Regions from separate parts of the Romboutsia sp. BSD2780061687b_171204_C1 genome, predicted to be linked through region 2. Evidence: a T-box and tRNA genes for the amino acid it is inferred to sense, from the RefSeq annotation. Region 2 holds a T-box; the other holds one or more tRNA genes.
The links. The T-box of region 2 lies ahead of pheS (phenylalanine--tRNA ligase subunit alpha). A T-box ahead of a tRNA ligase gene usually reads a tRNA of that ligase, here a tRNA-Phe.

Region 1 (14,620 bases), on a different contig from region 2:
TACCAACATTAGGATTTCCTAATAATGCCACACTAATCATAATTTTCCCCATTTTGTTGATTTTAATATTTATTATCATTTAATTAATATTATTCATTACTTAAAGTTATTAACTGATAATATATAATTAAAATTATCTAACTTTTATTTTGTTTTAGTAGCTTATTACACTTACATTCATTACAGTTTCCTAAACACTCATCCACCATCTCTAAACATTCTAAAAATGCACATTTGCTACTGTTTTTATGTCTAATTATCGGTATATTTTTCTTTTTTGCATGCTTTTGTACTACATCTATCATTTTATGAGATACTACTGATGTGAATATTACAAGAGCATCTGGACTTCCTATTGATTTATTTAACTTACTTGACATGTTCAAGTAAACTTTAGTTTTATGACCTTTTTCTTTTGCTAAATTTATGTAATCTTTTTTTAACTTTTCATTACCTCCAACTATTACTAAGTTCACAATATTTCACCTCTCATACTTCTATACTTAAATAATAGTACTTTGGTTATTGATAGTCAATACTTATTGATATTTATTTTCATTTATCATTTGTATATTTATTTTTACATAAACTATATAATAACTATTTAATTAAATATAATAAGAAAAGCTATAAAATATATATTTAAGTCTATATTTTATAGCTTTTCTTATTCATACTTATTTTTAAAACTTTAATTTAGTAATTTATAAATTTTATTATTATAAAATACTACCTATTTTTTTATACTATCCTTTAATGCTTTACCTACATTCTTTCCAGTATTTAATGTTTCTTTTCCTACATTATATCCTGTTTTAATAGCTTCTTTTCCTACATTTAAAGTTCCGCCAACAGCTTCTTTAGCAACATTTCCTACGCCATTTATAACTTCTTTACCTATATCTCCAACTGGCTTTGTTACTTTCTTTACAGTCTTGTCTAATTTATTTGCCAATCTTCTCAACTCCATAAAATATATTAAGGGAATTCCCTTAATATATTTTATGACTTATATTGGCACATTGTTACAACCCTATATTATTCACTTCTTCTACTTTATATATTTAAATATTAAAAATTAGAATTTATCTTTTCTATTATTTGTTGTTTTGGCATAAAACCTACCATCTTATCAACTGGCTTTCCATCTTTAAATATCATAACTGTAGGTACAGTACTTACACCATATTTTCTAGCTAATTCTAAACATTGGTCTATATCTACTTTACTAAAGCTAGCTTTATTTCCTACATCCTTTGCAGCTTCCTCAAAAACTGGTGCCAACATCTTACATGGGCCACACCAAGTAGCAAAAAAATCTACTACAGCTATCCCTGATCCATTTTCTATTTTAGAGTTAAACTCTTCGTCATTTATTATTTTTACGAATTCTTCCATACTAATTTATACTTAACTTTATTAAGTATATCTCCTTTCTATTTTTATTTTAATTTTATTTATATTTTGTATTATATGGTTGCATTTCATCATATGTCAAAGCTTTAGGCTTTTGTTTATAATGTATTTTCTTACTAACTGATTCATTTTCATTTTCTATAGCATTTCTTATATCTGTATATGTTTGTGCATGATTAACTAAATCAGTTAACTGTGGATTTTCATCTAATATTCTTTTACTGTTATTTACTTTTCTCATATAAACATCCCTTTCTTTTCTTTTTATTAGATTTCCACCTATGTTTTTTTTAATGCATACTTTAAACCAATTGTGGCTTAGTAATAAATGTATTAAAAAACGCATAAATCCAAATTAATGGATTTATGCGTTTTAATTTCCAATAAAAATTTCATATATAATATCTAAAGTACATAGTCATTATTTTTAATTTAAGTATCTATCAGTAGATTTATAATTAATTTAAAATTTATAAAAAAAGCATCTATATTCTAGATGCCTTACTGGTGCCCAGAGGCGGAATCGAACCACCGACACGGGGATTTTCAGTCCCCTGCTCTACCGACTGAGCTATCTGGGCATTTGGCGGAGAGGGTGGGATTCGAACCCACGGTGCCGTTAAGCATCACTGGTTTTCAAGACCAGCTCCTTAAACCACTCGGACACCTCTCCAATGATTTTTATCTCTTATATTTATTAATATATCATAAATTTTTACATTTTTCAATAATTTTTATATTTTTTCCTTTTATTTCAAAAACTATATAAAATAGAAATGAGCATTTCAAATACTTATTTCTATTTTATATAGTATCTTTTAATCTCATTATATTATGCATAATATGGTATATTATAAACTAAGAATCTTTCATTAACATCTTTCTTATATAACTTTTCTAACTGTATTTCTTCTTTTAGCATAAATGGTGTCTCATTTTCTATATAATATATATAATCATCACTAGGATAATACAATATTAACTCAATATACCTTTCACTTTTATATACTGAATCTAATATATTTTCTACTATCTTCCTAAATATCTGTACTGAAAATGGATTAAAAAAATAAAATCTATTATCTTTACTTTTTATTTCATAATCTTGTGCATAGCAACATTTAAATTCTATTTTTTCTTTACCTTTCTTATGTTCACTTACATACGCTTCTTTATTTTTAATACATTCTTTATAATACTTTTCCTCCATTTCTATTCCAACTACATTAGAATTAAATCTATAATTTATATAAAAGTTTAGCCTACCTTTCCCACATCCAAAATCAACTATAAAATCATCTTCATTTAAGCTGTATATTTTAAATAATTCGTCTAAACATTCATATGATGTAGCTTGATATGGATGATAATGCCTTACTTTTTCACTCCATAATTCTTCTCCTAAAGTATCTATATTTAATAATTTTTCATATTCTTTTTCTGTCATTTATTTCATTTCCTATCTAAATATATTTTTTATTGAAACTCTATTCAGATTAGTAATACCATTTAGATATAATTTCTATACTTTCCTTTGATGGATAAAAATTTTTATCTTTTCCCTTTTTTCCTACTGCAAATACAGAAAATCCTTTTATATAGTCTTTATCTTCAAATACAATTTTATAAGCATTAAAACATCTAGATTGTTCTTTTGTATTTTCTACATTGGACACTTCACTATTCCATGGATGTGTTGCTGCATTATCTTTTTTAGGAAATCCTAATTCAGCAAAGTAGATAGGCTTATTATATTTTTCATAGAATCTATATATTTCTTCGACCACATTTTGATTTCTATTATATATAGTAGTAGAGTTTAAAGCATTTACTAATTCTTTTACTGTATTTTCTTTTTTATCACTAAGTTCAAAATAAGCTGCTATAGATATAAAATCTACTTTAGAAAATATTTTATTATTTAATTTTTTGTAATAATCCTCATTACTCTTTCTATCCCAACTAGCTGTATACCACCATGTAGTCTTATATGTTACTTCTCCCTTAAATCGCCCTTTAACAAAATTAACTATATCACACCAGTTATCTTCATACATCTCTAACTTTGAGAAATTTGATGCTATAATCATTATATCTACATCGTACTTATTTGCTATATCCTTAATTAAAATATTTAATATATTTTTCCAATCTTCAAAGAATTTTTCCTTATTTACGGGGTTATAATCAGTTTCATATTTACTTCCATTAGCTATCCACGGATATGCTTCTAATATAATATTTATACCTTTTGATTTCAGTATTTTTATTAATCTTATGGCTTTTTCTTTACTATAAGAATTTATTTTCATATTATTTGAGTCTAAATCTGGTATTTCTATAACTATAGGTACATTAACGGTATTCACTTTCAAATCATCTATATCCTTTAAAGCTTGTTCTATTTCATAATCAGTTGATAAGTTAACAGATTTTATCTTTTCTGTTATAGTATTATTTTTGTTAGTACTTTTAATAGCAAAAATAACGCTTAGTATTACTAATGAAGTAATTATTATTAATATTTTTTTTCTCATAGCTCTCCTATCTTTTTTAAATATAAAATACTAAGCATTAGTTATAAAGCTTAGTATTTTATATTTATATATTATTTTTTATATTTTAAAGCTAATAAAACTGTTGCTGATATAACCATTAAAAGTAATACTGATGCAACTATTATAAACTGTTTACTTTTATTATCTAGTTTATTTACTTCTTTAGTCTCTTTATTTTCATCTACATCATCTAACTTATAATTTAAATCTTTTATATTTCCTTCTCTATCAATTACTATAGTATCGCCTTTTAATGACTTTGTGAGATCTAAATCATTTAAATATCTAGTACTTAATGCTAAATCCTTTATTTCTGTTGATGCAATAACCATCATACCCTTATCTTTATTATATGGCGATTTTGTAAGTTGTATAGATGATAGTTGTTTTGAATAATCTCCTATGAATTTTATCTTTTCGTTGCTTTCAAATCCTAAATAATCTTTATTAAATTTTAAATTTAGATATTTATTAACATCTTTTATAGTTAAATTATTAGTTGGAGTTCCTATTATTATTAAATTACTTTTTTTATCATCTGATTTTAAATCACTTGATTTTATAAATCTTATATCTCCATTGTTATATTTAATACTATGACCTATATAGGATATTATACTACCTATTTGCGTTAATGCTGTTGAGTCTAATTTATCGGGTACTACAACTACTGTATCATTAACTTTATCATCCTTAACAAATGGATACGGATAATTTTTCATAGTTAAATTATTGGTATCATTGTAATCAAATTCTATATATGATTCATTTGATATATATGCAAATGGGTTATCAGTATCTCTAGTTACACAAGCTAAATCTAATAGTTCTAAATTAAATACAATTTTGATTTGATAATAATTTTGATTTAAAGTTTCTTTTGGAAGGTTAAGCTCTACGGTATCATTATTGGCATTTTCCTTTGTTAGTTTCTTGCTTCCTATAGGTATATTATTTACATATATAGTTACTAAAGATCTTTCAAAATCTAAATTCTCACCATATCTAATATTTAAATTTATTTTACTACCTTCTTTAACTTCTTTACTTTTAGGTATACTTATATCTATTATTGATTCTTGTGTAAATGGTCCTTTCAATGTAATATTATCATAACCTAAATCTTTAAAATTCAATCTATCTTTATTTTTATAATTATATATGTCATCTACATCCGTATCTTTATTTATAATTATGCTATCTTTGTTTAATTCATTTATTAAATCTTTACTATTTATAAGTTTGCTAGCTTTTTTAAGTAGTTCTTCATTATTGGATATTATGATAAGCATTTTTTTATTTTTATCAAATATTGAATTTGTATTTTTTATAATACAATTTTTATCCAAATCTTCTTTTTCTTTTGCAGTTAATAAATTAAGTATTTCACTTGAAGTATTACTTTTATTGCCTATATATATAACATTTTTATCCTTGTTTTTAAATTGAGAGTATAGATTTATATCAAAATTAACATTATCATTTATTATTTTTTCTCCAAAACCACTACTAAGTATCATAGCCGAAGTTAATTCTTCACTTGAATAATTATCTGGTATTAATATACTAGTTTCTAATTCATTTCTTCCATTTTCATTTATATAAGTATCTTTGTACTCGCTTATCAAATTAGATGTTGGCTTATAATTATAGGATACACTTATATTTGATTCCTTATGTACTACTAACCAGTTAGCTGTATTTGAGTCATCTCTACAAACCTTATCAGAAATAGTTTTATAAGCTTTTATCTCTACTTTATTATAACCTGTCTTTATTAAATCTTTTGGTATATCTATATTTATTTCTTTTTTATATTCCTTATTTCCATCTAATCGTTCTGAATGGATTGGCACATCATTTACAATTATTGTTATTGTAGAATAATTCACATCTAATAGTTCACTTTTTGTAAATACTAAGTTAATCTTAGTTTTTTCAACTAAAGCATTTTTAGGAACTTCAAAATATTTATTAGTACTACTTATAACCCCATTCATAGTTATGTCATTTTTAAATTTGTAATTTTTTACATTTTGCTGTGCAAAAACTATATCACAGCTTGTAAAACTAATAATTAATGATATCATTATTGCTATTAATCTCATTTTATTTTCTCCTAAAATCGTTCGGTTTTATACCACTTAACTTCTCTTTTGTGTATGGCGTCAGAAAAATACCCAACCATTCCTTTTATAGCAACAAATAGCCACATTTGAGAATATGTAAAATACATAAGCCCAACTAAAAATATATTGCTTAAATTACTCTCTCCCTTTTCCATACTAAGTGTTATAGATACCTGTATTACAAATAGTATATATGATAGTATCCATATAGTAAAAAAATCAAATGGGATATTTATAGTTACTATTTTAAATATTCCTAAAATAAATATTATATCTGATAATACAACAGATGTTAAAAATAGAAAATATACTGAAAAGAAGTATAGTATATCAAACAGCACTCTATTTTGTTTGCCCTTAAATAAATTAGTAATATACTTAACTAATACATATATATTTCCCTTTACCCATCTTGTTCGTTGCTTTATCCATACATTTACAGTTTCTGGTTCTTGCTCCCAGGTTACTGATTGAGGGACATATGTTATTCTTTGTCCCATTTTATAAATCCTAAAACTTATTTCTGTATCCTCTGCTATTGCCTTTGTGTCCCATCCTCCTAATTTTTCTATAGTACTTCTTCTAAGTACAAAATTAGTGCCTGGTATAGTACAAAGACCTAATAATTGTTTTCTACCTGCTTGAGCTATCCATTGAAAACTTAGAGTTTCTATATTTATAAACTTAGTTAATATGTTTTTATGCTTGTTTCTAGTTCTAAATTTTCCTATAACAGCCCCTAGTTTTTCATCTTTAACTATGGTCTGTATCAAATATCTTAGTGCAGTTTTTTCTGGTGTATTGTCAGCATCATATATTGCAATATATTCTCCCTTAGATATTTGATATCCTATATTTAGTGCATTTGATTTTCCTTTACCACCTGTTATATTATCCGTATTTATGATGGTAAAATTATAATTTCTATATCTATTTTTTATATTTTCTAATATTTCCTTGGAATTATCACTAGAATTATCATTTATAACGATAAGTTCCATTTTATCTATAGGATAATCTAGTAGTAATAAAGATTCTACAGTTTTACCAATTACCTTGCCTTCATTATGTGCTGGTACTAGTATTGATACAAAAGGGAACTCTTTTAATTTTTCATCTTTAAATTTAAGACTCTTTAAATAATATATATATCCACTTATAGCTAGTATTATATTTGTTAAGAGTATAGCCCATATAGATGATAAGGAAATTAAAAATATATAATCTACTAAACCTATCATAATTATCTCCTTGTAAACTTTCGTCTATTTATAATCTTAAATACTATAAAGATTAATATAAATATTAGCAATACTACAACAACAAACTTTACAACTATATCATTTAACTTATTTATAGACTTATTAAACACTAAATCATTGTGTTTTCTTATAGATTTATACTTATCATAACTTGTTATTATATTCTTGTTATTTGATTCTATTTTTATATCATCTATATTTATATAGTTGTTTTCTTTTTTTAAATCTAAAAAGCTTACATTTTTAGATTTAATATATTCTATACACTCTTTTAAATAGTTTGTGTCTACATCAGTATGGAAAAAAAATCCTCCAGTATGGCCTCTTACCATAGATAGTTTATAATAATTATATTTTATTTTATCTACCGCTAATTTGTCATCTTTAGCTATATATCCTAAATTTTCCGGTATTAGTGTATTAAAATTTTTACTATCTTTTATTATATATGGAAATGTACTCATATTAAAAATTTCACTATTATTTTGGTATCTCCCCATATATGTAGATATGTATTTTTTGATTTCTTTATACCCATCTTGAATCATAGCATATTTTTGTGCTTCAAATCCCAATGGGTATATATCATTTTCTATACATAATCTTAGTCCACTTAATAACCTATTTTTAATATATATATTTATATCTTCACTTTTACTATTTAATATCTCTTTATTAAAAAATTCATACTCATCTTCATCTGATTTTTCTTTTCTATTATGATAGTATCCATTTAATATAACACTACCACCTTTATCTTGCATATATTTTATAGTATTTATAAAATTTTCATCTAGAGTGATTAATTCTTTAATACTCTTATCTCGATAAGTAGGTGTTAAAGATATTATGAATGGTATATTTTCTTCATATAAATAATTAGCTAAATCCTCTAATTTTTTTGTGTCACTAAGAGGATTTACATCTTCTATTTTTACAAATATTTTACTTTCTTCAAAAGAAGTTCGTTCAAAGAAATCATTTAACGTATCTTCAAATATATAAGATTCATACATGTTCCAATCAGATATATAATACAAATTTTTATCTTGCAATATATATGGGTATGTGTTATATCCATCACTCATAGTAGCAATAATATTACTTTTACTACTTGGTTGTATTATGTTGTAATCACTTTCATTTTCTAATACTATATCGTCTCCTTTATAGTTTAATCTTGTTATATTATTATTTTTATATATGTACTTTATTGAATATTTATTATTATACTCTAGTAAATTTGCAATTTTATCCCCTATCCAGTATATACGTTTATTGTAATTATTAATATCTTCTAAAAATATTTTATTCTCTATATTATTGTTTATATTTATAACAAAGACATAGTCATAATTGTTTAAACATCTTTTTTTATAATCATTTATATTAATATTGTCCACTTTATTATTAAATACGTATAGTAGCTCATTAAGGTGATTTACTGTATTAACATTAGACTTAAATTTAGTTTTAGTTTCATAAACTATAAGAGATTTTTTATTGCTATTATTTTCACTATAAATTCCACTTGAACTTGCTAAAATTATACTAATTATAATAGTTATTTCTATTATAAATTTTTTTTTAAACATCATATTGTAATTCCTCTTGTACATATGTTTTATATTCAATAGGAGACTTTATATTTTTTTTATACTCTACTGCTGCTATTTTTGTGTCTATATTTATGTAATTTTTATTATTTTTCAAGCTTAGACTAAGTTCATCTATACCTGTTTTTATTCTTTCTTTTACTATATTAGCACCAAATTCATCTGTATTTGGCATTATTATAGCTATAGTATCATTTTCTATTGTGTATCTTTCATCTTCTATTCTTGTAGACTTTACAACTATATTGCTTATATCTTTCATTAGTTTGTTAGTTTTAACTTCCCCAAGTATGTTCTTTATTTCTTTATAGTATGGTAAGTTTATAAGCATTAAAGATAATTGAGTTTCATGCCTTTTAGCCTTACTCATCTCTCTTTCTAGATTCATATAAAATGCTTTTATATTAAATAATCCTGTATCCTCATGTATAGTAACCAAATTTTTATATTCATTTTCTAGCTTAAGATTTGATTGTTGAAGATTATTTATACTATTTGTAAACTTTCCTGTTGTATAAGATATTATTGGCATAAATATCATCCATATATAAGACATATATGTTATTTCTACATTTTTCGTTAGATTTATATAAAATATATATGCTGCATATATAAATATAGAAACTGATGTTGCTATAAGCCCTATAATTATTCCCCCTGTGTAAGTCATAATTATAGTAAAAAATGTTATACAAAACATTATAAAACTTAAATTTTGTGTTTGAAATTTAATATCAAATACAAATAACATGGTGATTATAAATAACTCTAATATTAGTCCTAAAAAATATCCATCTATCTTCTTGGAAATTCTATTCATATTTTCACTACTTTCTTTTATTCATTCTTCTGATTTAATTTAATTTTGATATATTTTTTCAATAATATCGACAATGTATTTGCTTGCAAGCCCATCTCCATAAGGATTTGAAGCCTTTGACATCTCATTATATAATTTTTTGTTAGTTAGTAATTCCTTTGTGTATTTATATATGTTCTCTTCATTTGTACCTACTAATTTTAAAGTTTTAGCCTTAATCCCTTCTGGTCTTTCGGTAGTTTCTCTCAATACAAGAACTGGCTTTCCAAGAAATGGAGCTTCTTCTTGTATGCCTCCACTATCTGTTAGTATTAGATATGACTTATTTAATAAATTATGAAATTCAACTACACTTAAAGGTTCTATTACATGTACCTTTTTATTACCTTTGAATTCTTCTTTAACTAAATCTCTTATTTGAGGATTAAAATGTATTGGATACACTATTTCTACATCATCAAATTCCATAGATATTTTATTTACTGCTTTAAATATATTCTTCATATTGCTACCTAGATTTTCTCTTCTGTGGCATGTTAAAAGTATCATTCTGTTTTTTCCTATTTTGTCAGTTATTTCACTTTTGTATTCCTTATCTATAGTGGTTTTTAATGCATCTATTGCAGTATTTCCAGTTATATATATTTTTTCAGGATTTTTTCCTTCTTTTATCAAATTATCCTTTGATTTTTCTGTTGGTGCAAAGTGTATATCAGCTATAACAGATGTTAACTGTCTATTTAACTCTTCTGGAAAAGGAGAATATTTATTATAGGTTCTTAAACCTGCCTCTACATGACCTACTTTAACTTGATTATAAAAAGCAACTAAGGATGATATAAACGTTGTAGTTGTATCTCCATGTACAAGTATTATATCTGGCTTTACTTCTTTTATAACTTTATCTAACCCATTCATTATATTCGTGCTTATTTGAGACAAAGATTGATTTGACTTCATAATATTTAAATCATAATTAACCTTTATGTTAAATACGTCTAGTACTTGATCTAACATTTCTCTATGTTGTGCTGTTACACAAACTATAGACTCTATATTATCTCTAGACTCCAACTCTTTAACTAAAGGTGCCATTTTTATGGCTTCAGGCCTAGTCCCAAATACTGTCATTATTTTCATTTACTTCACCCCTGTATATTATTCCATAATAATTTTTATCTATATTATTATCTCTCAATATATTACATTAACTACAATATGATGTCAAAATTTATTGTTATTTATTATTTTTTTGTAGATTATATTTTTATTTTGATATTATTTATTATATTTTTTATTACTAAATTTATTCTATCAATTATAAATTAAGCATACCATTAAACTGTTAATATGTTCAAAGGTATGCTTCTCTTATATTTTAGTATTTAATATAAATTAAGCTTCTTTACATAAATAAGTATTCCCATCAACTGATTGTATAACACCTAAACTACCTAATTGACCAATTGCATATATAGTATATATTCTATCTGGATTTAATTTAACCCTTAACGGAAAAACTACATCTTTACTTTCACTTACTACTAATTTTACATTATACGTTCCTGGGTTTACATCTACATAACTAGTTCCCTCTCTAAATCCGATATCTTCAAAGAATGTCTCTCCATTTACTAGTATATCTACTGCTGGTGCATTTGGTGATAAATGTATAACTCTAAATGTAGAATATTCGCTTGATGGTTGTTTTTCTGAATAGTCTTTTATAACTAATAAAGATAAATCCCCTATATTCCCTGTCACTGCTACGGTATACATTTGCCCTTCATCTACTTCAAGCATTTGATTTATAACTGGATTTTCAGTAGTTCCAGATAAGTATATACCTACTGTATGTTCTCCTTCTTCTAACTCTACATACTCTGTAAATTCCATAAAATCTAATCCGCTAAATACAAGTGCCCCATCAATATAAATGTCTACTTTACCGATTTGTGGAGCGGCCTGAAATACTCTAACTAAAGATTTTCCTTCTTTTATTTGTAAACAATCCATTTTAAATCCCCCTTGATGACAATGTTCATTCTTTATATAATATGTGTCCATTATTTTATTTGTTACTTTATAAATTGATTTCATATATTTTCATTTTTTTAATGCAATGTTTGTATAGATAAACTACTATTAAAATATAAATATCTTATACTAGATTTAATTAAATTGAGGTGATTTTTATAAAAACTTTAGTTATACAAATAGATGTTAATTCTAATAAATTAAAGAATATATCCACTATAGAGAGATATATAAATTTAGCCATTAATAAATCTAAAATAGATTTAGTTATACTTCCAGAAATGTTTTGCTGCCCTTATGATAATAAGAATTTTCCTGTTTATTGTGAGGTAGAAGGAGGAAATCTTTATAATATTTTATCTGATATAGCTAAAAAATATAATATATATTTGGTAGCTGGATCCATTCCTGAAAAAGATAATAGTAAAATATATAATACTTCTTATGTTTTTGATCGATGTGGAAATAAGATAGCAAAACATAGAAAAATACATCTATTTGATATTTCTATAGATGCTGGCCAAAAATTTTTAGAATCTGATACATTATCATCTGGAAATGATGTTACAGTATTTGATACTGAATTTGGAAAAATTGGTCTTTGTATTTGCTATGATTTTAGATTTTTTGAGATATGCAAAATAATGGTTGATAAAGGCGCTAAGGCTATAATAGTTCCTGCATCATTCAACATGACTACAGGACCTATTCATTGGGAGCTACTATTTAAATCTAGAGCTGTTGATAATCAAGTTTATACAATAGGATGTTCTTCTTCCCGAAACAATAATTCTTCTTATATATCTTATGGAAACTCTATTTTAGTTTCTCCATTTGGGGAAGTATTAAATAGATTAGATGAAAAAGAGGGCTACTTTATAGCAGATATCGACTTTTCATATGTTGAAAAAATAAGAAATCAACTACCTTTATTAAAGCATCGTAGAAATGATTTGTATAATGTATCATATACAGATAATTCTAAAGTATAAATTTATTTTAATATATTATCTTAGTTTAATTTATTTGTAATTATTGAACTAAGTTTTTAGCTTTGTCAAAATCTAATACATAGTTAATAATAGATATCAACTTACTCCCTACTTCTATATCTTCATCACTTGCTAACCTTATATATATTCTTAACTCTTCCCAAAGCTTTTCTTTACCTAGATCTTCATTGCTTATATTATGAAGATCTCTTATTACTTCTATAATATTTATTTTTTTACTTTTATTTAGTGTATCATGATTTTTAATATAATCTATTGAAGAATCTACTAATTTAGTTAATTCCTTTTTATATTCTCTTATACTTAATTCTTTTTTGTATCCTACTAATTCTTTCATTAATTTTTCTAAATCAGATTTTGAGTAATTCCATACTCTACCATCATATTTTTTTATATTTTCTATACATGAATTATATTTATCTATTAGTTCTTCTAATCCTATAACTATTTCTAAATAGTTATTTTCTTCAATTAAGTTTTTGCATCTATTTATATCCTTATCAATCTCTCTTATTGTTTTATTCACATTTAGTCCTCTTTTCTATTTTAATTATAATTTTTATTATTATATATAATATATCAATTTACTTAGTTAATAAACATATTTTATCTCACTATTGTTATTTAAAATATTATACCTTTTTAATATTTTAGTTTATCTAATCTATTAATATAGAAAATATTTACTTTTAACAAAAAATAGCATAGATAAAATATCTACGCTATTAAATAATATTTTGTAATTTAATTTTTTTCTTTATATTTATAAATATTATATAAATTATATATATTTATAATAATTATAAGCGCATTAGATATGGCAACAGGATATGCTTTTACATATAATCCGTAAACTACAAATAAAAAACATCCTATAGAATTTATAATTCTAAGCTTTACTATAGATGTCATCGTTAATGATATAACTATAAATAAGGATGCTGAATATCCAATCCATTCAATAGGGTCAAAGCTAATCATAAAATTATCTCCTTTTTATTTCTTATAACTATTATTTGATATTTATATTTTTATATAACTATTTTATTATTATAGTAGTATTAATAGGTATATTATCATACATCCATCTAGCATTTTCTGTAGCTAATCTTATACATCCCATACTTATAGCTACTCCAAGTCTATCATCTATTACATAAAGTCCCTTAGGATCATATAGTATTGAGTGGTAATAGTAATCATCTACTATATTCATTGCATATTTTGCTGAACTTTTTTCTCCCCCTATAGCAGGATACTTTATACCTGACTTAAATATACCCTTTATTGTAGGAGTTGAGCTTTTTCCTACAGTGCTACTCCAAACGTGCAGTACCTTAAATCTATCATCTACTTTTTTTAATATATAGGTAAGTTTATCTTTAGTAGATGTAATTATAATATAGCCTGTATCACTTTTTATATGATTCTCATTTACAAACTCTTCCATATTTTTATCAAATTTGCTGTAATCTATCTGTCTATAGTATCTATTCATAAATAATATTTCACCTTCTCATAATAATATTTATTATAATTATGCTAATTATAAACTTTATGTGATATTTCAGTTAATTTAACTATTATTGTACGAATGTAAAATATTAAGTTTATTTTTTACACTCGCTAAACTGATTGGTATTACTTAACTGTAATAATTATCTACTAATTTTTGAAATATCATAATTTCCTTAAGCGTAAAAAAAGTGAAGTTTTAAAACTTCACTTTTTAAGTATTATTATGTTTCATATACTTATATGATTTAACT
Region 2 (18,704 bases):
TCTACTATGATATAGACTTAGAGCACAGATTATCAGCTGAAGATTTAGAAAAAATAGAGAAAGAAATGAAGAAAATAGCTAAAGAAGATTTAGCTATAGAAAGATTTGAATTACCAAGAGAAGAAGCTTTAGCTTGGGCTAAAGAAAATGGTGAAGATTATAAAGTAGAGCTTATATCAGAGTTACCAGAAGGGGAAGTAATATCTTTCTATAAGCAAGGGGACTTTACTGATTTATGTAGAGGGCCACATTTACCATCAACTAAGAAGGTAAAATCAGTTAAGTTATTAAATGTAACAGGAGCTTACTGGCGTGGAGATGAAAAGAACAAAATGCTTCAAAGAGTATACGGAATATCTTTCGAAAAGAATAAAGATTTAGAAGAATACCTACACATGTTAGAAGAAGCTAAAAAGAGAGACCATAGAAAATTAGGTAAAGAATTAGAGTTATTCTTCATACCAGAAGAAGGTCCAGGATTCCCATTATTCCTACCAAAAGGTATGGAACTTAAAAATGCATTATTAAACTTCTGGAGAGAAGTTCATAGAAAAGATAACTATGTAGAAATAGAAACTCCAATAATATTAAACAGACAATTATGGGAAACTTCAGGTCACTGGTTCCACTACAAAGAAAATATGTATACTGTGGGTATAGATGAGCAAGATTTCGCTATAAAACCAATGAACTGTCCGGGAGGAATGTTATTCTACAACTTCAAGCCACATTCATACAGAGATTTCCCTATGAGAGTTGCTGAATTAGGTAGAGTTCATAGACATGAATTATCTGGAGCATTACATGGACTTATGAGAGTTAGAGCATTTACTCAAGATGATGCACATATATTCATGTTACCAGAACAAATAAAAGATGAAATAAAAGGTGTAGTTTCATTAATAGATAGTGTTTATAAGGTATTTGGATTCGAATATCATATGGAGTTATCTACTAGACCAGAATCTTCTATAGGAACTGATGAAGAGTGGGAAGTAGCTGAAAATGGATTAAGAGAAGCTTTAGAAGAGTTAAATTTACCATATAAGTTAAATCCAGGAGATGGAGCATTCTACGGACCTAAGATAGACTTCCACTTAAGAGATTGTTTAGGAAGAACTTGGCAATGTGGAACAATACAATTAGATATGCAATTACCTCAAAGATTTGATATAACTTATATAGGTCAAGATGGTGAAAAGCATAGACCAGTAATGATACACAGAGTTGCATTCGGAAGTATAGAAAGATTTATAGGTATATTAATAGAGCACTATGCTGGTAAATTCCCAGTTTGGTTAGCTCCAACTCAAGTTAAGATATTACCTATATCAGATAAATACAATGATTATGCTAAGGAAGTTAAAAAAGCTTTATTTGACAAAGGTATAAGAGTTGAAATAGATGATAGAGCAGAAAAAACAGGATTCAAGATAAGAGAAGCTCAGCTTCAAAAAGTACCTTACATGTTAATAGTAGGAGAAAAAGAAGAAGCTGATAAGAAAGTATCTGTTAGATCAAGAGATAATGGAGAAATAGGAAGCTTAGACTTAAATGAATTCTTAGAAACTATATTAAAAGAAATAGAAGAAAGAACTAATATAGAGTTAGCCTAATAAAGAAAAAGGGTATTAATAAAATTTTATTAATACCCTTTTTTGATTAATTTATAAATTGTTTAGTTATCAAAGACTTTAATTCTTCATGAGTCATAGTTTCATTATCAAATAAATGTTTAGAAACTACATGTAGATCATTTATATTATCCTTTAAAAGACTTAAAGTTTCATTGTAACAATTTTGGACAATATCATTGGCTTCTTTTTGAACTTGTTCAGACATAAATGTTTTTACATTTCCATCTATAGTCATAAATCCTAAGTTACTCATACCATACTCACAAACCATTTGATTTGCTATATCTGTTACCTTTTTTAAGTCATCTTTTGCGCCTGTTGATTTATGATTAAAAATTATTTCTTCAGATGCTTTACCTGCTAATAAAATTTTCATTTTACCAATTAATTCTTCTTTTGTGTAGATATATCTATCTTCATCAGGTAATTGGAGAACATACCCTAATGCTTGTCCTCTAGGTATTATTGATATTTTTTGTATAGGACAAATTCCAAGTATATTGCTAACAATAGCATGTCCTGCCTCATGATAAGATACTATTTGTTTTTCTTTTTCTATTAACTTAGAGTTTTTAGATTCAAGTCCTGCAATAACTCTCTCAAGTGCTTTATCAAAGTGATCAGTTGTTATAACATCACTATTATCTCTAACTGCAAATATAGCAGCTTCATTAGCTATATTTGAAAGATGAGCACCGTTAAATCCATGAGTTTTCTTAGCAAGTAATTCCAAATCTACAGATGGATCAAGAGGTTTATTGTTTGTATGAACTTTTAAAATTTCACATCTAGTATGATAGTTAGGAGAACCTATGTGTATATGTCTGTCAAATCTTCCGGGTCTAAGGAGAGCTTCATCTAAAAGATCAAGTCTATTAGTAGCTCCTATTATTATGACATTTGAGTCTTTAGTGAATCCATCCATTTCAACTAATAATTGATTTAGTGTTTGATCTTTTTCGTTATTACTTTCAAGATGTCTTTTTGCTCCAATAGCATCTATTTCATCTATAAAAATGATGCTAGGAGATTCTTTTCTAGCTTTTTCAAAAAGTGTTCTTACACGCTTAGCACCTACACCAACGTATTTTTCAACAAACTCAGAACCAGTAACATTGAAAAAAGATGAATTTGTCTCACCAGCTACAGCGGATGCAAGTAATGTTTTACCTGTACCAGGAGGTCCATAAAATAATACTCCTTTTGGTATTTTAGCACCCATTTTTTTGTACTTATCAGGAGACTTCATAAAATCTACTATTTCAAACAACTCTTCTTTTACTTCATCTAAACCAGCTACATCACAAAATGTAGTTTTAGGTTTAGTAGAAGCCGAGTCTTCCTTAGGAGATTCTTTCTCAAGTTTAGTTTGAGCAAATACAGGTACTGGTTTGTTAATCTTTTTAAAGAAATTGTCTAACATTTTCATAGTCATACACCTCAGATAAAAAATTGTTTATTGGTTTTATAATTTCTAACAAACCAAAAACCATCGAAAAATCATTTGTTTATATTTAAGTATAACCAAAACTTTGTTTAATCATTACTAAGAATATAAATTTTAGGTTAGTTATACATATTATGAGAATTAAAAAATTTAAAAAATAATAAAAAAATAGTTGCAAATAATATTTAGAAGTGATATATTATATAGAGTAATTAATAACAAAAGCAAGTAGAAGTCCGCTTCTCACCTTTCGACTTAGGTTGTCTGGTAAATATAAGTTCAAAACTTTAAATATATTATTTCAATATGTTTAGGTTTATATAAATTTGTTGACTTATATGGCGGGTGATTATATCATTCGCCTTTTATTTTATATAAAAAATTTGGAGGTGTCCTACCATTAGCAAGGAATTAGCAATCAACGAACAAATAAGAGAAAAAGAAATAAGAGTTCTTTCACATGATGGAGAACAATTAGGAATAATGTCAGCTAGAGAAGCTCAATTAATAGCTAACGAAAGAAACTTAGACTTAGTTATGATATCACCTAATGCACAACCACCGGTATGCAGAATAATGGATTATGGTAAGTATAAGTACGAACAAGCTAGAAAAGAAAAAGAGTCTAAGAAAAAGCAGAAAGTTGTAACTGTTAAAGAAGTAAGACTTAGACCAGGTATAGAATCAAATGATTTAAATACTAAGGCTAACAACGCTATAAAGTTCCTTAAAAAAGGAGATAAAGTTAAGGTTGAGCTAAGATTTAGAGGTAGAGAATTAGGACATAAAGATCTTGGAAAAGAAGTAATGCTTAAGTTTATAGATATAGTAAAAGAGTTTGGAGAACCAGCAAAGCCACCAAAATTTGAGGGCAATAACATGGTTGTAATCATAGATCCAAAAAAATAGATGATAAACTGAGAGGAGGAAATAAAAATGCCTAAAATGAAAACTCATAGAGGAGCTGCTAAAAGATTCAAAAAAACTGGAAGTGGAAAATTAAAGAGAGCTAAAGCTTTCAGAAGACATATATTAACTAAGAAAGCTGCTAAAACTAAGATGCAATTAAGAAAAGCAGGAATAGTTAGTGAAGGTGATGCTAGAAGAATAGCACAATTATTACCATACTAAAAATCGGATTAAATTAAAATAGAAATTTTAAAAGAGAAAAACAAAGGAGGTCACAGAGATGGCAAGAGTTAAAAAAGCAATGAACGCTCGTAAAAAGCATAAGAAAATATTAAAGCTTGCAAAAGGATTCAGAGGATCTAGAAGCAAGTTATACAGACCAGCTAATACATTCGTAATGAAGGCGTTAAAGAACGCATATATAGGAAGAAAGTTAAAGAAGAGAGACTTCAGAAAACTTTGGATACAAAGAATAAACGCTGGAACTAGAGCTCATGGATTATCATACTCAAGATTCATGAACGGATTAAAATTAGCAGGTGTTGAAGTTAACAGAAAGATGTTATCTGAAATGGCTATAAACGATCCTCAAGGATTTGCTAAATTAGTAGAAGTTGCTAAGTCAAAATTAGCTTAATTAAATAGTTAAGTTCATAAAAAGCCTTTGAATAAAATTCAAAGGCTTTTTTTATATCCATAAAATTATATAATTTTATACTCTATAAAAAAATAAAAAATTATATAATATGAATACGTTTTGTTAAAAATATGTAAAGGAAGTTTATAAATTGTGAATATTTTAAATAGGCCAATTTACATATCCTTTATTGTTTTTATATAGGTTTTGGAATATAATATAGTAATAATTGAAAAGAAGGATGTATCTAATGAGAAAAAACTTATTAGCTATAAAGTGAGAAGGAGGCATAAATACAGATGAAGACCATATTTAAGCGATTTATTGCTCTTATAAATAAAATGCAACCAACTCAAGTAATGGTTTTAGGGTTTGCTAGCGTTATATTAATTGGAGCGCTTCTATTAAATCTTCCTATAGCAACTCAAAGCGGAGAAAGCATCGGATTTATAGATGCCTTATTTACTTCAACATCAGCTGTATGTGTAACAGGATTAATAATGGCAGATACGGCAACTTATTGGAATGGATTTGGACACGTAGTAATAATACTACTTATTCAAATTGGTGGTTTAGGATTTATGACAATAACCACGCTATTTGCACTTATAACTAAGAAAAGAATAAATCTGAAAGAAAGACTATTAATCCAAGAATCTTTAAATCAATTTGATTTGTCAGGGTTAGTTAAGTTAACAAGGTATGTATTATTAATGACATTTACCATAGAAGGTATAGGAGCATTAATATTATCAACAGTATTTATACCTCAATTTGGGCTATTAAAAGGAACTTGGTATAGTATATTTCATGCTATTTCAGCTTTTTGTAATGCAGGATTTGATTTAATGGGGCCAGTTTCAGGTAAGTTTACATCATTAACATACTATGTAAATAACTTTACAGTAAGTGTTACAATTTCATTACTTATAATATTTGGGGGATTAGGATTCCCTGTAATTTTAGATATAATAAAAAATAGAAAATTATCTAAATTAAATTTACATTCTAAAATAGTATTAATTACAACAGTGTCATTAATATTAGTAGGTATGTTACTTATTTTAGTATTAGAATACAACAATCCTAAAACAATAGGAAAGTTAGGATTTGGTGGAAAAATGCTTGCATCGTTCTTCCAATCAGTAACAACTAGAACAGCAGGATTCAATACAGTCAATTTAACGGCAATGCATGAGAATAGTTTATTTATAATGATAATACTAATGTTTATTGGTGCATCTCCTGCATCTACAGGTGGTGGTGTAAAGGTTACGACTATAGCTACTTTAGTTCTAACTGTTAAATCATTTATACTTGGAAAAGAAGATATAGAAGTAGGATCAAGAAGAATTGGAACATCAATAGTTAGAAAATCATTAGGAATATTTCTTATAGGTATAATTGTTGTTTTATCTGGAACTATAATTATAACTATAACTGACCCAAGTTTTAGTTTAATAGAAGCAGGGTTTGAAGTAGTATCAGCATTTGCTACAGTTGGATTAAGTCTAGGTGGAAGTCCTAATTTAAGTACATTAGGAAAAATATTTATAATGTTATTTATGTTTATGGGAAGAGTTGGATCTCTTACAATATTTATGGCGATAATGTCTAGAAAAACAAAGAATAATCCTCCTATAAGATACCCTGAAGGGAAGATAATAGTTGGATAATATAGCCTTTACTTATAGTAAAGAATAATTTAAGTGTGGAGAGGACGAAGGAAATGAAGCAATATATAGTTATAGGTTGTGGAAGATTTGGAGCATCAGTTGCTACAACTATGCATCTTTTAGGTCATCAAGTGATGGCTATAGATAAAAGTGAAGAAATTATACAAAATATAGCAGATAAAGTAACTCATGCTGCTATAGTAGATGTAACAGATGAGCAGTCATTAAGATCTTTAGGACTAGGTAACTTTGATGTTGCAATAGTTGCCATCGGTTCAGATATAAGAGCATCTATAATGGCTACACTTATAGCAAAAGAAATGGGTGTACCTCATATAGTATGTAAGGCAAAAGATGAACTACAAGCTAAAGTTCAATATAAAATAGGAGCGGATAGGGTAGTATTCCCAGAAAGAGATATGGGTGTTAGAGTTGCACATAACTTAGTTTCTGATAATATACTAGATCATATAGAATTAGATCCAGATTATTCAATTGTAGAGATAGTAACACCAAATAGTTGGGTAGGAAAGACTTTAGTTGAATTAAACTTAAGAGCTAAGTTTGAAATAACTGTATTAGCTATAAAAACAGGTAAGAGCATAAATGTTACTCCAGCTCCAGATGAAGAGTTAAAAGCAGGTAGTATTTTGGTTGTAATAGGTCAAAATAGCCATATAAGTACTATCGCATCAGAAAATGAAGAATTTATTAGGAGAAAGTAATAATGCCTACAATAATAACAGCTAAAGATAATAATAAAGTAAAATATACGAAATCACTACTTAAGACTAAAAATAGAAATAAAGAATCTAAATTTATAATTGAAGGATATAGAATACTAACTCTTGCAGTAGAATGTAAGGCTAGTCTAGATTATGTATTTATAAATGAAGATTTTGAAAATAAAGAAGAACATCTTAAATTTTTAGATACCCTAAAAACTAATAATATAAAAATTTATAAAACGACTAATAAAATATTCAATGAATTAATAGATACGGAAAACACTCAAGGTATTTTAGGAGTAGTAAACTTTAAACAAAGAAATATAGAAGAGTATTTAAAAGATGAGCATAAATTTGTTTTAATATTAGATAGAATACAAGACCCAGGTAATATGGGTACGATAATAAGAACAGCAGATGCTGCAGGGGTAGATGCAATAATTGCATTAAAAGGATGTGTAGATATATACAATCCAAAGGTTATAAGGTCTACTATGGGTTCTATATTTGATATGAATATAATACATGCTACTCAAGAAGAAGCTCTTAGAATTTTAAAATTAAAGAACTTTGATATAGTATCAAGTTATTTAAATACAAACAATTACTACAACACAGTTGAATATAATTACAAAACAGCTTTAGTAATAGGAAATGAAGCTAATGGAATAAATGATGAATTAGTATCAAAATCAGATATGTTGGTCAAAATACCTATATATGGGAATGCAGAATCATTAAATGCAGCTATAAGCTCTGCAATATTAATGTATGAAATAAAGAAATACTTAGTTTAACATCTTGTAAATATTATGCATAGTATGATATAATTAAACGCAAAAACAATATTATCAAATACTATGAAAGAGAAAAGTATTTTGAATTAACTTAGCACAGAGATAAGTACCGTAGGCTGTGAGTACTTTCTAAGTATCCAAAAGAAGTTCCCTCTGGAGTATTAAAGCTGAAATTATAGTAGGCTTTAACGTTAAAACGCGTTAAGTTTGTTAGAGGTGGTTTAATAATTTATAATTATTAAGCTACTAGGGTGGTACCGCGAATAATAGTCTTTCGTCCCTAGATAGGGATGAAGGGCTTTTTTTATACAAAAAACTGCGAAAGGGTGAATTAATATAATGCAAGAAAAATTACTTAATTTACAAGAAGCTGCATTAAATGAAATTAAAGATACTTCTAGTATAGAAGTTGTTGAAAGTTTAAGAGTAAAGTACATGGGTAAAAAAGGTGAGATAACATCAATCCTAAAAGAAATGGGTAAATTATCAGCAGAAGAAAGACCTGTAATAGGTAAAGTTGCTAATGAAGTTAGAGCGGCTATAGAAGGTGCTATATCTTCAAAGAAAGAAGAGTTAAAGTTAGCAGAAAAACAAAGAAAATTAGCAGAAGAAGTTATAGATGTAACTATGCCATCAAGAACAGTTAAAGTTGGTAAAAAGCATCCAATATCTCAAATAATAGATGAAGTAAATGAAATATTTATAGGAATGGGATTCTCTATAGCAGAAGGGCCAGAAGTTGAAACTATAGAAAATAACTTTGATGCATTAAATGCACCAAAAGATCATCCATCTAGAGATATGAGTGATACTTTCTATATAAATGAAGAGTTATTACTTAGAACTCAAACTTCACCAGTTCAAGTTAGAACAATGAAGAGTCAGGAATTACCAATAAAAATAATATCTCCAGGAAGATGTTTTAGGTTTGATGCTCCAGATGCTACACATTCACCAATGTTCCATCAAGTTGAAGGACTTGTAGTTGGTAAAGATGTAACAATGGCACAATTAAAAGGAACTTTAGATATGTTCGTTAAGAAGTTATTTGGTGAGCATACAAAAACTAAGTTTAGACCACACAACTTCCCATTCACAGAGCCAAGTGCAGAAGTAGACGTTACTTGCTTTAAATGTGAAGGAGCAGGATGTCCAATGTGTAAAGGTGAAGGTTGGATAGAAATACTAGGAGCAGGTATGGTTCATCCAAATGTACTTAGAAACTGTGGAATTGACCCAGAAGTTTATAGTGGATTTGCATTTGGTATGGGACTTGATAGAATAACAATGCTTAAGTATGAAATAGATGATATAAGACTATTATTTGAAAATGATATGAGATTTTTAAATCAATTTTAATTAGGAGGATTTAAGATGTTAGTACCTTTAAAATGGTTAAGAGATTACGTTGATATAGATTTAGATACACAAGAATTCGCTGATATGATGACTATGACAGGATCAAAAGTTGAGAAAGTAGAGTTCTTTGGAAAAGAAACAAATGGAGTTGAAGTATGTAAAATACTTGAAATAGAACAACATCCAGATGCAGATAGATTAAAAGTAACAAAGGTTGAAGTAGCTGATGGACAAATACTTCAAATAGTAACTAATGCAACTAACATAAAAGTAGGAGACTATGTACCAGTTGCTAGAATAGGTGCAGTATTACCTGGAGATTTCAAAATAAAGAAAGGTAAGTTAAGAGGAGTATTATCAGAAGGAATGTTCTGTGGTGCAGAGGAATTAACTATACCTTCTCAATACGTTGAAGAACATAAAAAAGATGGCATATATATATTAGACCATGAAGAATCTTTTGAATTAGGAAAAGATGTTAGAGAAGTTTTAGGAATAAACGATGCATTAATAGAATTTGAAATAACTTCTAATAGACCAGATTGTAGATCTATAATAGGATTAGCAAGAGAAGCTGCCGTTACTGTAGGAAAAGAATTAAAATTCCCAGGAATAAAAGTAAATGGTTCTGATGAAGAAATGCAATTTGAAATAGATATTCAAACAGATTTATGTAAGAGATATTGTGGAAAAGTTGTAAAAGACGTTAAAGTTGGGCCATCTCCATACTGGATGCAAAGAAGACTTATAGAAGCTGGAATGAGACCAATAAACAACATAGTAGATATAACTAACTATGTTATGTTAGAGCTAGGTCAACCACTTCATGCATTTGACTTAGAAGATATAAAATACAATAAAATGACAGTTAAATTAGCTGAGCAAGGTGAAAAGTTTACTACGCTAGATGGTGTTGAAAGAGAATTAACATCAGACATGTTAGTTATAGGAAATGAAGAAAAAACTTTAGACTTAGCAGGAATAATGGGTGGAGAAAATTCTGAAGTTAAAGATACAACTACATCAATATTCCTTGAAGGTGCAAGCTTTGCAAAAGAAAGTATAAGAGCTACATCTAAGAAATTAGGACTTAGAACAGAAGCTTCATCAAGATTTGAAAAAGGTATAGATGTTAATTTAGCAGAGACTGCTGTAAATAGAGCATGTCAATTAATAGAAGAATTAGGATGTGGTAGAGTTCTTAATGGAATGCTTGACTACTATCCAGTAAAAGAAGAAGTTCAAAAGATAACTGTTAACCCTGTGAGAATAAACAAATTATTAGGTGTTAACGTACCTATGGACCAATTTATAAGCATATTAGAAAGATTAGAGTTTAAATGTAACCTAATATCTTCTGAAAAATTAGAATTAGAAGTTCCAAGCTTTAGACTAGATATAGCTGAAGATGCAGATATATTAGAAGAAATAGCTAGAATATACGGATATGAAAATATACCAACAGCTACTTTAGAAGGAAATGCTACAGCAGGTGTAAAAACTGATAAACAAAAGTTCACAGATAAGATAGTATCTAGTTCAATAGCAGCAGGCTTAAATGAAATATTAACATATTCATTTGTAAGCCCAAGAGGTGTTGATAGAATAAATTTATCATCTGAAGACTCTAGAAGAAACTTTGTAAAACTAATGAATCCATTAGGTGAGGAAACTTCAGTTATGAGAACTACACTAATACCTAATATGTTAGAAGTATTATCTACAAATGTAGCTCATAAAGTTGAAGAAGTATCAGCATTTGAATGTGGAAATACATTTACACCACAAGAAGGATTACCAGTAGAAACGAAGAAATATTGTATAGGAATGTATGGAAAAGATGTAGATTTCTTCTCTATAAAAGGTGTTGTAGAAAGTGTACTAAATAATGTAGGGTTCAAAGGATATGAAATAGAACCAGAAAAAACTAACCCAACATTCCATCCAGGAAGATGTGCTAAAGTTATGTTTAATGGAGAATGCATAGGTACATTTGGAGAATTACATCCAGACGTAATAGAAAATTATAACTTAGGACAAAGAGTTTATGTTTGTGAAATGAATGTAGAATCTGTATTTGAAAATACATCAACAGAAAAAACTTATACTCCATTACCTAAGTATCCATCTACATCAAGAGATATAGCTTTATTAGTTAAGGATGAAGTATATGTTAAAGAAATAGAAGATATAATAAAAGCTAATGCAGGTGGATTAGTTGAAAGCTACAAATTATTTGACGTATATAAAGGTGCTCAAATAGAAGAAGGATACAAGTCTATAGCATACTCTATAACATATAGAAGTATAGAGAAAACTTTAACTGATGAAGATGTGGCAAAAGTACACGATAAAATATTAAATGAGTTAAGTGAAAAATTAGGTGCAACACTAAGATCTAACTAATACAAGGGGGATATTAGTATGAACAAAGTTACCGTTAAGATACATGGTGCAGAGTATCCTATGGTTGGAGAAAAATCTGAAAAACATATGATAAGTGTAGCAGCATTTGTAGATACAGAAATGAATAAAATAGGTGAGGCTAATAAAAGATTAAGCTCATCTCAAGTAGCTATATTAGCAGCTATAAATATAACAGATGAATTGTTTGATTGTGCAGATACACTAGAAAAAGTAGAAAAAGAAAATGAAGAATTAAAGAAAAAAGTTGGAAATAGTGGGGAAGAATATAAGCTTGAAATAAAAGAGCTTGAATACCACTTAGAAAACAAAGATAAAGAAAATAAGAACCATATATCTAAGATAGAAGAACTTAATAAGTTAATAGAGGAACAAAAGAAAGAAATAGAGCAACTAAAAAATGGCACTAATTTATCTAAACAAGAAGTTGAAGATTTAAAAAATGAAATAAAAGAGCTTAAATCATCTGTTGAAATGGCAGAAGAAAAAGCTAATGTTGCAGAACAACTTTCTTCTAAATTCCAAAATGATGCATATAAATTACAATTAGAAAAAATTGAAATAGAAAATGAATTAAAATATCTTAGAGCAATGAAATAAGTTTACTTATATTTAAAATTAAACCTTCAGGGGGACCTGAAGGTTTTAATTTTAAAACTTAGGGACATTATAAATATAGAAAAAATATTACGTATAGGAGGAGAAGTATGAAAGACATAGAATTATTAGCACCCGTTGGTTCCTTTGAAGCGTTAAAAGCAGCTGTTCAAAATGGTGCAAATGCAGTTTACTTAGGAGGAAAAGAATTTAGTGCTAGAGCATCAGCAAATAATTTTGATAGAGAAGAATTAAGAGAAGCAGTAAAATATGCTCACATAAGAGGAGTACAAGTTTTTGTAACGGCTAATACATTAATAAAACAAAATGAAATAGAAGATTTTTTTAAGTATGCTAAATATCTATACGACATAGATGTAGATGCAGTTATACTTCAAGACATAGGTATAGCTAGAATTATTAAAAATGAGTTACCTGATTTTGAAATACATGCAAGTACACAAATGGTAGCACATTCTTTAGAAGATGTTAGATATCTAGAAAATGCTGGATTTGATAGAGTAGTACTAGCAAGAGAAGTTAAAGTAGATGAAATAAAATATATATGTGATAACTGTAAAGCAGATATAGAAGTATTTGTTCATGGAGCACTGTGTGTATGCTATTCTGGACAATGTTTAATGAGTTCTATGATAGGTAACAGATCAGGAAATAGAGGAAGATGTGCTCAACCATGTAGACAAAGATATGAACTTTTAGATGTTTATACTGGAGAAGTAGTAAATAGCAATGGAGACTATTTATTAAGTCCAAGAGATTTAAGCACAATAGAAGAAATAGATAAAATAATAGATGCAGGAGTTCATTCTCTTAAGATAGAAGGTCGTATGAAAAGACCTGAGTATGTAGCTACTGTTATAGAGAGTTATAGAAAAACTATAGATGAATACTTACAAACTAAAAAAGTGAATGTTTCAGATGAAACAATAAGTGATTTATACACTATATTTAATAGAAAATTTACAAAAGGACTTATTTTAGGAGAAGTTGGCGCAGATGTAATGAATTCACAACTTCCAAATAATCAAGGATTATATTTAGGTAAGGTATTAGATTACAATAAAAAAGCTAAAAGACTAAAGATAAGACTTGAAAATACACTTAAAAAAGGCGATGGAATAAATCTTGGTGGTGGAACTATAGGAAGAATCATCAAAAATGGTGAGATAGATACTATAGGATATAAGGGCGAGATAATAGAACTAGATTTTATAGGTGAAGCTAAAAGAAATCAAATAGTATTTAAAACATCAGATAGTGAACTTATGGATAGAGTACAAGCTACATTTACTCAAGATAAAGAATTTGTTAAAAACATGATAGATTCATATATAAGTGTTAAGCTAGATAAAAAACCAATACTTACATTAGCTGATAAAAAAGGAAATACTGCCACAATAGAAGGAGACAAAATAGTTGAAGAGGCTATGAAGGTAGCTTTAAGTGAGGAAAAAATAGAAACTCAGCTTAGAAAATTAGGTAATACTCCTTATGAAATGGATAGTGTAAATATAGAATTAGATGAAAATGTAAGTTTACCAATAAGTATACTAAATCAAATGAGAAGAGATTGTATAGAGCTTTTAGATAAAGAAAGAGTTAAAATAAAAAATAGAGATTTTAAAAATAGAAGATTATCATATAATCCAATTAAATTTAATCGAGATACGGTAAGTAATTTATCTGTTAAAGTTAAAAATTTAGAACAATTACAAAGTGCACTTGAGTGCGGTATAGATAAAATATATTATGAAGATACTAAAACATTAGAAGAAGCTATAAAAGCTGGACTAAAATATAATATAAAAGTTATATATTCAGCTCCTAGAATAATAAGAGGCAAGGAATACAAGCAATTAGAAAAAGCTAAAAATATAGGAGTAAATTCTATACAAGTAGGTATATGGGGAGCTATAGATTATTTTAAAGGTAAAGAGCTAAATATAGATTACTACTTAAATGCATTCAATAGTGAAACTATAAATTACTTTAAAGAAATAGGTGCAACTAATCTTTGTATATCTCAGGAATTAAACATAAATGAAATAAGAGAAACAATAAAATATACAGATATTAATATAGAATCTGTGGTTTATGGATATACTCCACTTATGATAACAGAATACTGTCCAATGGGAGTAGTAGTTCGAGATTGCAAAAAAGATAAAAGAGTTGCTAAATGTAGCCAAAGCACATATGCACTAAGAAACTCTAAAGGGGAAGAGTTTAGATTATCACAAGATCTATTCTGTAGAACAACTATATATAATACAAATGTTACTTGTATGTTAGATAACTTATACGAACTAAATGAAATAGGTATAAATACATTTAGATTAGATTTTACATTAGAAGATAGTCAAACTGTTAAGAAGGTAATAGAGGCATATCAAGAAGTATTAAGCAACAACTACAAATTAGGAAGTAAAGCTACAAAACTTTATAATGAATTAGATGCTAAAGGTGTAAGTGCAGGTCATTATTACAAGGGAGTAGAATAAATTAAATTTGTATAGTAAGTATATGTATTATCAACAATATCAAATATATTTACTTAAAAAATTATAATAGATTTAATATTTATATAGGAGGTATTGGGAAATGAGAGAACAAGCAGTAGGATTAGTAAATAAATATTTAAAATCTGAACATCTAATAAAGCACTCATATGCAGTAGAAGCTGTAATGAAAGCTTTAGGAAATAAACTAGAACCAGAAAAATCTGATGATTGGGCATTAGCAGGATTACTACATGATTTAGATTCAGATATGTTAGATTATAAAAATAATCCAGAAGAATCTAAATTGCATGGGATCAAAACTATCGAATTACTTAAAAATGAAGGTTTTGGAAATGATTACATATATCAAGCAATAAAAGCTCATAATGAAGATAATGGAACAAAAAGAATAAGCACAATTGATAAAGCTATATATGCAGCAGATCCAATAACTGGATTTATAACAGCCATAGCTTTAGTTTATCCAGATAAGAAATTATCTAGTGTAAAAGTAAAGTCTATAACTAAGCGTATGAAAGAACTTAAATTTGCAGCAGGAGCAAACAGGGATGCAATGAGAAGCATAGAAGAATTAGGCATTCCATTTGCTGAATTTGCACAACTATCACTAGAGGCAATGCAAGGAATAAGTGATGAGCTAGGACTATAGAGATATAATATACATAAATTGACTATAATTAATAAATATGATAATATTATCAACAGTATAAAAGTTGAATAATGCTCTGGGTATTAGTATCCAGAGCATTTTTAAATATATATAATATAAAGTTTAGTATAAATTAAATTTAGTAAATTCGTATAACTTAGCCAATATAAAATATTTTTATTATGTATGGCTAATATAGATTTGCATAAAATTTATTAATTTAACTTTTGTATATATAAAATAAACTTGAAAGAGAGACGGATATTATGAGCAGAAAAAAAGTTTTTAATGGTAAAAGATTAAAAATAGCTAGAATGTATAGAGGAAAAACTGTAGATATGCTAGCTAAAGAAATAAATATAAATAAAAAAGATATAATTGCTTTTGAAGAGGAAAAGTACAAGCCAACTCCAGAAAATGAAATGAAATTAGCAAATGCTTTAAGGTTTCCAAAAGAATACTTCTTCCAAATGGATAACATTAAAGTTGTAGTTGATAGTACTCATATAAAGCCAGAATCGAGAATACCTAGAGTAGAAGAAATTTCATACAAAGAAAAGTTAGTAATGGCACATAAAATATTATCTTTTATAGAAGGATATATACAATTCCCAGAAATGAACATACCAACTAACTTAAATAGAAACGATGATATAGAGACATTAGCAACAAAAGTAAGAAGACATTTTGAATTAGGTGATGGACCTATAGGAAATGTGTTAAGCGTGTTAGAGTATAATGGGATAATAGTAACAGACACTAATGTAAATACAAAAGGAGCACTAGCGTTTACGCAAAAACAAACAACTGATAAAAATACTAGATATATAGTATCTTTAGGAAATGATAAAAAATCAGCGACTACAAGAAACTATGACTTAGCTTATGAATTAGCATACATGGTTAGTGTTGAAGCGGGGATACAAGCTAAAAAATTCTCAAAAGATGAATTTGCGTGTGTATTTTTATTGCCAGAAGAAACATTCTTACCAGATTTAAAAGATGTTAATGAGATAGAGGATTTTGTAGAATTAAAAGCAAAATGGATAGTTCCAATATGGGCTATGATATTAAGAGGATACCAGCTAGGTGTTATTAATTACAAGAAATATATGTACTTAATGAACCAAATGGATAAGAAAGGTTGGAGCAAGAAGGAACCATTAGATGCTAATATAAAAGCAACAAGTCCAGTTTTACTTAGAAAATCTGTGGATATGATACTTGAAAGTGGTATTATGAGTGGAGCTACTTTAGTGGATAACTTAGCAAGTTGTGGATTAAGCCTTTATCCTGATGAAATAGAGTCATTATTAGGACTAAAAGAAGGAAAATTAGCACCTAAAGTTAAGAGAGATAATGTAACAAAGGTTAATTTTAAAAATAAAAAATAATACCAAAAGAGTAACAAAGCCTAAGTTATAATAAGCATTTGTTACTCTTTTAAATTGTAATAATTTATTAAATAAAATATCTTAAAATAATAGTAGAAAATTAGAATATTTTTTTAACAAATATTTAACACAAAAAACATATACAAAGTATAGAATTTTATGTTATTTTAAACTTAAGGATAAGAAATCGAACCTAACATAAAAGAATAAATTTAACATAAAATAATTATATAACAACAGTAAGATAAAAAATAAAGTTTTTAAATATAATTCCAGTATTATTTAAAATCCTGCCTATAAAAATTCTAAAACCTTAAATTTAAATTCACTAAACTTAATTAATTATAATAAAGGAGGTAATAATTATTTGATAAACTTAATGATTATGTGTTCATTAGTTCTATTAATATGTATAACATCAAGTAAAATTTTATATAAATTTGGAGTCCCAATTCTTCTAATTTTTATAGGATTAGGAATGTTGACTGGATCTGATGGTATTGTTGGAATATATTTTGATAACTATGAATTAACAAGACAGATATGTTCTATAGGATTAGTTTTTATAATGTTCTATGGAGGATTTGGTACTAGTTGGGATATGGCAAAACCAGTTGCTGTTCCATCAATACTTCTATCAACAGTAGGTGTTGTTATAACTGCTGGTTTAACAGGAATATTTTGCTTTAAGGTATTTGATACTTCTTTATTAGAAGGATTACTTATAGGATCGATAGTTGCATCTACAGATGCGGCATCAGTTTTCGCAATATTACGTTCTCAAAAGTTAAACTTAAAGGGATCTATTGCTTCAATATTAGAGATTGAAAGTGGAAGCAATGACCCTTTAGCATATATGTTGACTATAATTATTTTAGGATTAATGGCAGATAAAGGATATGATACCATAATACCAATGCTTTTAAATCAAGTTGTAGTTGGAATTTTATCGGCTGTTTTATTAGGTAAGCTTACAATTTATTTATTAAGAAATACCAAGTTTGAAATAGATGGATTTTATCCTATATTTGTTATGGGAATAGCAGTACTATCTTATGCTTTAAGTGAGCATTTTGGTGGAAATGGATATTTATCTGTATATATGACTGGTATTATGATAGGTAACAGTAAGATACCACATAAAAAAAGTATGTTCCAATTTTTTGATGGAATTTCATGGATTATGCAAATAATGTTATTTTTCATATTAGGACTGCTATCATTCCCATCGCAAATACCTTCTGTAATGATAAAAGGTATTTCCATATCTATATTTATGATTTGTATAGCAAGACCAATAGCAATTTTTAGCATACTAAGTTGGTTTAAAATTCCTTTAAAGCAACAAGCTTTTGTATCTTGGGTAGGTCTTAGAGGTGCTGCTTCAATAGTTTTTGCAATATATGCAGTAACTTATGGAGTTCCTGTTGAAAGTGATATTTTCCATATAGTATTTTTTGTTGCTTTGTTCTCTGTTGCGATACAAGGTACACTTTTACCTACAGTAGCTAAAAAGCTCGACTTAATTGATGATAAGTCTCCAGTATTAAAGACATTCAATGATTACAGGGAAGAGATAGGTACAAATTTATTAGAAATAACGGTTCAAAATAATAGTGGCATTGCAAATAAAGCTATAATGGATTCAAATATACCTGAGGATATACTTATCGTAATGATAAAGCGTAACAAGGAAGTATTGATTCCAAATGGATCTACTCAAATTCTTCCTCAAGATGTGTTAGTTATAGCTGGAAATGATTTTGAGGTATTGAATGACTTATTATGTAAAAGCAATTAATATTTATGTATATAAGTAAATTTATGCTACAGGATATATTTAAATATCGCTCGAAAAATAGTTTTTTGTTAATATAGGGAAAGAATTTTAGGATTATATTTAAATT

Region 1: it has a tRNA-Phe gene. The T-box ahead of pheS (phenylalanine--tRNA ligase subunit alpha) is inferred to sense a tRNA for this amino acid. The anticodon was not compared.

The regions. Positions count from the first base shown of each region.
Region 1 is NZ_JADMRK010000004.1:188,803-203,422, forward strand. It holds gene I2H23_RS15610 (FeoB small GTPase domain-containing protein) at 1-40, opposite strand, end outside; gene I2H23_RS10105 (DUF2325 domain-containing protein) at 138-476, opposite strand; gene I2H23_RS10110 (hypothetical protein) at 734-955, opposite strand; gene trxA (thioredoxin) at 1,072-1,398, opposite strand; gene I2H23_RS10120 (hypothetical protein) at 1,454-1,657, opposite strand; tRNA gene I2H23_RS10125 (tRNA-Phe) at 1,922-1,997, opposite strand; tRNA gene I2H23_RS10130 (tRNA-Ser) at 2,001-2,089, opposite strand; gene I2H23_RS10135 (methyltransferase) at 2,249-2,863, opposite strand; gene I2H23_RS10140 (glycoside hydrolase family 113) at 2,913-3,953, opposite strand; gene I2H23_RS10145 (cellulose biosynthesis cyclic di-GMP-binding regulatory protein BcsB) at 4,025-6,082, opposite strand; gene I2H23_RS10150 (glycosyltransferase) at 6,094-7,344, opposite strand; gene I2H23_RS10155 (DUF2334 domain-containing protein) at 7,347-8,963, opposite strand; gene I2H23_RS10160 (diguanylate cyclase domain-containing protein) at 8,953-9,801, opposite strand; gene wecB (non-hydrolyzing UDP-N-acetylglucosamine 2-epimerase) at 9,841-10,941, opposite strand; gene I2H23_RS10170 (DUF4397 domain-containing protein) at 11,197-11,817, opposite strand; gene I2H23_RS10175 (carbon-nitrogen hydrolase family protein) at 11,988-12,830, shown strand; gene I2H23_RS10180 (hypothetical protein) at 12,871-13,377, opposite strand; gene I2H23_RS10185 (YgjV family protein) at 13,596-13,832, opposite strand; gene I2H23_RS10190 (L,D-transpeptidase family protein) at 13,891-14,349, opposite strand; gene I2H23_RS10195 (hypothetical protein) at 14,581-14,620, opposite strand, start outside.
Region 2 is NZ_JADMRK010000005.1:58,476-77,179, forward strand. It holds gene thrS (threonine--tRNA ligase) at 1-1,616, shown strand, start outside; gene I2H23_RS10665 (ATP-dependent metallopeptidase FtsH/Yme1/Tma family protein) at 1,663-3,066, opposite strand; gene infC (translation initiation factor IF-3) at 3,502-3,993, shown strand; gene rpmI (50S ribosomal protein L35) at 4,021-4,215, shown strand; gene rplT (50S ribosomal protein L20) at 4,274-4,630, shown strand; gene I2H23_RS10685 (TrkH family potassium uptake protein) at 4,930-6,306, shown strand; gene I2H23_RS10690 (potassium channel family protein) at 6,360-7,031, shown strand; gene I2H23_RS10695 (TrmH family RNA methyltransferase) at 7,034-7,831, shown strand; T-box leader at 7,886-8,116, shown strand; gene pheS (phenylalanine--tRNA ligase subunit alpha) at 8,171-9,190, shown strand; gene pheT (phenylalanine--tRNA ligase subunit beta) at 9,206-11,596, shown strand; gene zapA (cell division protein ZapA) at 11,615-12,214, shown strand; gene I2H23_RS10715 (DUF3656 domain-containing U32 family peptidase) at 12,322-14,733, shown strand; gene I2H23_RS10720 (HD domain-containing protein) at 14,834-15,403, shown strand; gene I2H23_RS10725 (XRE family transcriptional regulator) at 15,670-16,797, shown strand; gene I2H23_RS10730 (potassium/proton antiporter) at 17,165-18,598, shown strand.